2 regions of the Streptomyces sp. NBC_01017 genome follow, and region 2 is predicted to be linked to the other one. Evidence: riboswitches for the same ligand, from Rfam matches in the RefSeq annotation. Region 2 holds a riboswitch; the other holds the start of a gene.

Region 1 (3,435 bases), 4.1 Mb from region 2:
GTGGGCCTGCCTTCCAGCTCCTCGCACGCCCTGATGGGCGGTCTGATCGGCGCCACCATCGCCTCGGCCGGCGTCGGCGCGGTCCACGGCGACGCGCTCGTCACCAAGGTGCTGATCCCGGCGATCGCCGCCCCGCTGGTCGCGGGCATCGCAGCGCTGCTGGCCACACGCCTGACCTACTCGCTCGGCAAGAAGGCCGACGGCGAGTCCGCCAAGAAGGGCTACCGCGCCGGCCAGATCGCCTCGGCCGGCCTGGTCTCCCTGGCCCACGGCACCAACGACGCGCAGAAGACGATGGGCATCATCACCCTCGCCCTGGTCGCCGGCGGCACCCTCGCGCCCGACTCCGACCCGCCCATGTGGGTCATCCTCTCCGCGGGCCTGGCCATCGCGCTCGGCACCTACCTCGGCGGCTGGCGCATCATCCGCACCATGGGCAAGGGCCTGACCGACCTTCAGCCGCAGCAGGGCTTCGCCGCCCAGACCAGCGCGGCCACCGTCATCCTGGCCTCCTCGCACCTCGGCTTCTCCCTGTCCACCACGCACTCCGTCTCCGGCGCGGTGATGGGCGCGGGCCTCGGCCGCAAGGGCGGCGTGGTCCGCTGGTCGACGGCGACCCGCATGTTCGTCGCCTGGGGCCTCACCCTCCCGGCGGCCGCGCTGGTCGGCGCGATCGCGGAGTACGTGACGGGCTTCGGCGCCTGGGGCACGGCCGTCGTCGCGGTCTTCCTCGTCGCCTCCAGCGCCGCGATCTGGAAGATCTCCCGCCGCGAGGTCATCGACCACACCAACGTCAACGAGTCCGACGAGCCGGCCGGCGTGGTGACCACGGCCATGGCCGCCGTGACCCCGCCGCCCGCGGGCACGGCGACCGAGGAACTCACGGCCACCATCCCGGCCCAGTCCTCGGAGCCCAAGCCTTCGAAGGCCTCGGTCTGACGCACCCAGTCACTCCAGTCACTCCCCCTCACTCACTCGAGAAAGCAGAAGCATGAAGATCGACTGGGCGGCACTCGGCTCCGTCTTCGGCGTCAGCCTCGTGGTCACCGTGGCCCTGGTGGGCCTGTTCACCCTCGGCATCGCGGGCCTGTCCCGGCGCGAACGAGCCGTGGCGCAGGGCGACTCGGCCTCTCTCGCGGTCACGGGCGCGTACGCGTGCTTCGCGGCCTGCGCGGCGGCAGTGGCGTACGGCATCTATCTGATCGTGGCCTGACGCACGGCGCGCATCACCTGAAACACCCGAGGTGCGGGACGGATCACCGTCCCGCACCTCACTGCTGTGTGGGCCTTCGCACACTCTCCCTTCGCAGGTCAACGGCAAGTTGACGGCCGTTCCAACCCCGTGGTGGACTGCCGGAGCCATGTGCGGCGGCAGGAGAGGAAGCCGGTGTGAATCCGGCGCGGTCCCGCCACTGTCACCGGGGTAGATAGCCCCGGGAGCCAGGAACTCTCCCCGCCGATCTCGTCGAACCAGGGCGCGGACACCCTGAGTGAGGACATAACGCGATGCACGCCTGCCGATCGACATGCAGAACCGGACCCTCGTCTGACTCGACGATCGGCTGACCCCGATGCGTGCCGATCGCGTCTTCGCGTACGGCGCCGCCGCCGGCCTTCTCGGTGATCTGCTGCTCGGCGATCCTCGCCGGGGGCATCCGGTCGCCGTGTTCGGACGGACCGCCGCCGCCGTGGAACGGGTGTTGTGGCGTGACCACCGCGCATGGGGTGCGGTGCACACCGCCGTGTGCGCCGGTGGCGCCCTGGCGCTCGGTGCCGCCGCAGCCCGTGCCGTACGTACCTCGCCCGCCGCCTCCGTCGCGCTGACCGGCGCTGCCACCTGGGCGGTCGTCGGGGGGACTTCGCTCGCCCGGGAGGCCCGGGTCATCGGGCAGGCGCTCGAAGCGGGGGACATCGAGGGCGCACGTGCCCGGCTGCCGCATCTGTGCGGGCGGGACCCGCAGGCGCTGGACGCGGACGGGATCGCACGGGCGGTCGTGGAGTCCGTCGCCGAGAACACCTCCGACGCGGTCGTGGGCGCGCTGGTGTGGGGCGCCGTGGCCGGCATTCCCGGGCTGGTCGGGTTCCGGGCCGTGAACACGCTCGACGCCATGGTCGGGCACAAGTCGCCCAAGTACCGCCGCTACGGCTGGGCTTCCGCGAGGCTCGACGACGTGGCGGGGTGGCCGGGATCGCGGCTGACCGCCGTACTCGCCGCCGTCGCCGGGGCCGACCCCCGTGGAGCGGTACGGGCCTGGCGTACCGACGCGGCGGCGCATCCGAGTCCCAACGCCGGTCCCGTGGAGGCCTCGTTCGCGGGGGCGCTCGGGGTGCGGCTGGGCGGGACGCTGTCCTACGGCGGACGCGTCGAGCATCGGCCCGTGCTGAACGGGGACGGGCGGGCCGTCGGCACGCAGGACATCGAACGGGCCGTACGGCTGTCGAAGCGCGTGGGCTGGCTGGCGCTCGGCGTCTGTGCCGCCGCGCGCCGCATCGTGAAGGGGCGTACCTCATGACGGGCGGTGGTCTCCTCGTCGCCGGCACCACGTCCGACGCCGGCAAGAGCGTCGTCACCGCCGGGATCTGCCGGTGGCTGGTGCGGCAGGGAGTGAAGGTCGCGCCGTTCAAGGCGCAGAACATGTCCCTCAACTCGTTCGTCACGCGCGAGGGCGCCGAGATCGGGCGGGCGCAGGCCATGCAGGCACAGGCCTGCCGGGTCGAGCCGACCGCGCTGATGAATCCCGTGCTGCTCAAGCCCGGTGGCGAGCAGAGCAGTCAGGTCGTGCTGCTGGGCAAGCCGGTGGGTGAGCTGAGCGCACGCGGTTTCTTCGGGGGGTCCGGGGGGTCGTCCCCCGGGACGAGGCTGCACGGCGGGCGGCAGCAGCAGCTGCTCGGGACCGTGCTCGACTGTCTCGCCGAGTTGCGGGGCACGTATGACGCGGTGATCTGTGAGGGGGCCGGCTCTCCGGCGGAGATCAATCTGCGGCGGACCGACATCGTCAACATGGGGATCGCCCGCAATGCCGGGCTGCCCGTGCTGGTGGTGGGTGACATCGACCGCGGTGGCGTGTTCGCCTCCTTCTTCGGGACGGTCGCCCTTCTCTCGCCCGAGGACCAGGCGCTCGTCGCCGGGTTCCTGGTGAACAAGTTCCGCGGGGACGTCAGCCTCCTGGAGCCGGGCATCGACATGCTGCACGGCCTCACCGGACGCCACACCTACGGCGTCCTCCCCTTCCAGCACGGCCTCGGCATCGACGAGGAGGACGGGCTGCGGGTGTCCCTGCGCGGGACAGTGCGGGAGTCGAACGTCGCCCCGCCCCTCGGCGAGGACGTGCTGCGGGTCGCCGTCTGTGCCGTCCCGCTCATGTCCAACTTCACGGACGTCGACGCCCTCGCCGCCGAACCCGGTGTCGTGGTGCGGTTCGTGGACCGGCCCGA
Region 2 (3,435 bases):
CAGGGCCGCCCAGCGCTCCGGCCAGGTCAGCTCGACGCCGTAGTGGTCGGGGTGCAGCACACCCCTGGCGGTACGGGTCTTCTCCCAGGCCGGCAGCGGGCCGTTGCGCTCGGCCAGGTCGACGGAGGCCTCGTAGGCGGCGAGCATGATGCGCTCGGCGATCCGGGTGGACAGGGCTTTCGCCTCGGCCGAGTCGAAGGGCAGGCGCAGTTTGAAGAAGACGTCCTGCAGCCCCATCGCGCCGAGTCCGACCGGCCGCCACTTGGCGTTCGACCGGCCCGCCTGCTCGGTCGGGTAGAAGTTGATGTCGACGACACGGTCGAGGAACGTGACGGCCGTGCGGACGGTGGAGTCGAGCCGCTCCCAGTCGATGTCGCCGGTCATCGTGTTCACGAAGGCGCCGAGGTTGACCGACCCCAGGTTGCAGACCGCCGTCTCCCCGTCGTCCGTGACCTCCAGGATCTCCGTGCAGAGGTTGGAGGAGTGGACGACATGGCCCGGCAGGGCCGTCTGGTTGGCGGTGCGGTTGGCGGCGTCCTTGAAGGTCATCCAGCCGTTGCCGGTCTGCGCGAGGGTGCTCATCATGCGGCCGTACAGGTCACGTGCCGGGATGGTCTTCTTCGCGAGCCCGGCCGCCTCCGCCTTGCGGTACGCCGCGTCGAACTCCTCGCCCCACAGGTCGACGAGATCCGGCACGTCCGACGGCGAGAACAGCGACCACGGCTCGTCGGCGTTGACCCGGCGCATGAACTCGTCCGGGATCCAGTGCGCGAGGTTCAGGTTGTGCGTACGGCGGGCGTCCTCACCGGTGTTGTCGCGCAGCTCCAGGAACTCCTCGATGTCGGAGTGCCAGGTCTCCAGGTAGACCGCGGCGGCCCCCTTGCGCCGGCCGCCCTGGTTCACCGCGGCGACCGAGGCGTCGAGGGTCTTCAGGAACGGGACGATGCCGTTGGAGTGCCCGTTGGTGCCGCGGATCAGCGAACCCCGGGACCGGATACGGGAGTACGAAAGACCGATGCCGCCGGCGTGCTTGGAGAGGCGGGCGACCTGGTGGTAGCGGTCGTAGATGGAGTCCAGCTCGTCCTTGGGGGAGTCGAGGAGGTAGCAGGACGACATCTGGGGGTGCCGGGTGCCGGAGTTGAAGAGGGTGGGGGAGGAGGGGAGGTAGTCGAGGCGGCTCATGAGCCGGTAGAGCGCGGCGACTTCGTCCACCGACCGGGCGGTGTCGTCCTCGGCGAGACCGGCGGCGACGCGCAGCATGAAGTGCTGGGGCGTCTCGACGACCTTGCGGGTGATGGGGTGCCGCAGGAGATAGCGGCTGTGCAGGGTGCGCAGCCCGAAGTAGCCGAAGCGGTCGTCGGCGTCCGTGTCGACCAGGGCGTCGAGGCGGGCCGCGTGCAGGCGCACGAACTCGGCGGTCCGGTCGGCGATGAGGCCCTCGCGGTGCCCGACCGCGACCGACCCGGTGAAGGACGTGACGCCCTGCGAGGCGGCCTCGGCGGCGATGGCGAGGGTCAGCAGCCGGGCGGCGAGCCTGCTGTAGGCGGGGTCCTCGGAGATCAGGCCGGCCGCCGCCTCGGTGGCCAGCTCGCGCAGCTCCGCCTCGTCCGCGAACGCGGACCGGCCGCGCAGCGCGGCGGCGGCGACCCGGCCGGGGTCGGCGTCGGGGAGGTCGGCGGTCAGCTCGGTCAGGGTCCGCAGCAAGGCGGTTCCCGGAGCGTCCTCGTCCGTGGGGACGGTAGGAACGGCTGAGGCCGGGTCTGCTGGCGCGATGGTCACGTGGGGGCTCTCCCTCGCTCGGCACGGGGGCCTCGGCGAGGGCAGGGGGCAGCACACGAGCGCACACGGCGTCGCGTCCACCGGCCCATTCCACGAGGCCCGGACATCGGGCGCACCGGCCGGGTGGCCGGGCGCGCTGTCGGCAGGTCCTCGGACTGACTCCTGCGCACGCCGCTCCTGGGAACAGACATGCACAAGTACACCGTTGCGGGACAGTTCCGGATTCGCACCGGATTCCCCTGCGACGACAGCGAGCATGAGCATACATCTTGTGCTCACCCGCCACGCCACCCCCAGATGTTGTGTCGTGCTGGTTTCAGAGCGTCAACTTGTGGGTGAGGAGCGTGATGTCGGCGAGGGGCGGGATCGGGCTCCGGCCCGCCCGGGTGCGGACGAAGCCCGGACGTTCGTGGATCGCCGTCCTGGAGGCAGGCCCGGGCGGTGATCTCGCCGAGGGCCGCCGGGTTGCGGGGGGTTCCGGGAGTGCTTCCATGGAGATAGGTGTCGGTGCCCCGCGGTCGCTCCGTTTCGAGAACGCTTCTCGGAAGGACACGCGCCATGACGAGGGTCGTCCGTCACCCGCCCGGCAAGGACCGGCCGCGCAACGCGCCGATGGCGACGCTGGCTCCGAGACGGGCGGGCGCCTGGCTCAGGCAGGGGTTCACGGGCCACTGGCACCGGCTGGCGATCCGCCTGGAGGCCCGCGGCGGCACCACCCGCCCCAGGAAGTGGCGCCGGTGGTTCACCTACACCAACGTCACCCGGGCCATCTGGACGGTGGCCGCGCTCGCCGTGCTCGCGTGGGTCGTGGAGGGCCTGTACATCCTGATCTGGGGCAGGACGACCGGCTTCGAGAAGTGGCGGGAGGGCAATGAGGGATTCGACACCGTGCTGCGCTTCCTCGGTCCGGTGCTGGCCGCGTCGCTCGCCGCCGCGCTCTTTCTGTTCTGGTGGTACCGGTGGACCAAACGGCGCTATCTCGCCAAGGCGCGGGACGACCCCCACCGACTGGTCCTCACCGCCGGTCCGGACGCCACGGAGATCGTGGGCCGGGAGGAGATCGCCCGGGTCATCGCCGAACGGCTGCGCGAGCGCAACACGCGCCGGCCCTATCTGCTGGTCGGCGGCGTCGGCGTGGGCAAGACCGCCGTCCTGGTACGGCTCACCGAACTGCTGGCGGAGCAGAACGCCGTACCTGTGCCGATCCGGCTGCGGGACGCGAACGGCGACAGCGACCTGAACTTCGAACGCATGGCCAAGGAGCGCTTCATCGAGGAGGCACCCCGGGGCATCCTCGCGCGCACCAAGACCGAGCGGGTCTGGCAGCAACTGCTCGCCGACGACAAACCGGTCGTCATCGCGGACGGACTGGAGGAGGCTCTCCTCGGCGACGGCCTCGAACAGAACCGGGACAACATCATCCGGCGGGCCATCGAGCGTGCCTACGAGGAGAAGCTGCCCCTCGTCATCGCCTCCCGTCCGCACAGCCCGCTGGAGAGCACCCCGGCCGCGATCGTGGAGCTGGAACCGCTCAGCGAGGAGGATGCCCTGCGGTTCGTCCAGGCACGCGTCCCGGAGACGGACGAACGCCGCGTGGACTGGATCGTGGAGACGGCGGAGGTGACCGAGTCGCCCGTCTACCTCCAGATCGCCCGC

The links. A riboswitch is a leader RNA that binds a small molecule or an ion and turns the genes downstream of it on or off. The one in region 2 is predicted to bind cobalamin.
Region 1: it holds a riboswitch for cobalamin, as region 2 does, so the genes downstream of both, OG331_RS37405 (cobalamin biosynthesis protein) here and OG331_RS18220 (ribonucleoside-diphosphate reductase subunit alpha) in region 2, are expected to answer to the same signal.

What each region holds. Positions count from the first base shown of each region.
Region 1 covers NZ_CP108683.1:8,147,664-8,151,098, reverse strand. The annotation lists gene OG331_RS37415 (anion permease) at 1-939, shown strand, start outside; gene OG331_RS37410 (hypothetical protein) at 992-1,213, shown strand; cobalamin riboswitch at 1,338-1,472, shown strand; gene OG331_RS37405 (cobalamin biosynthesis protein) at 1,572-2,513, shown strand; gene OG331_RS37400 (cobyric acid synthase) at 2,510-3,435, shown strand, end outside.
Region 2 covers NZ_CP108683.1:4,038,300-4,041,734, reverse strand. The annotation lists gene OG331_RS18220 (ribonucleoside-diphosphate reductase subunit alpha) at 1-1,779, opposite strand, end outside; cobalamin riboswitch at 1,903-2,077, opposite strand; gene OG331_RS18215 (ATP-binding protein) at 2,338-3,435, shown strand, end outside.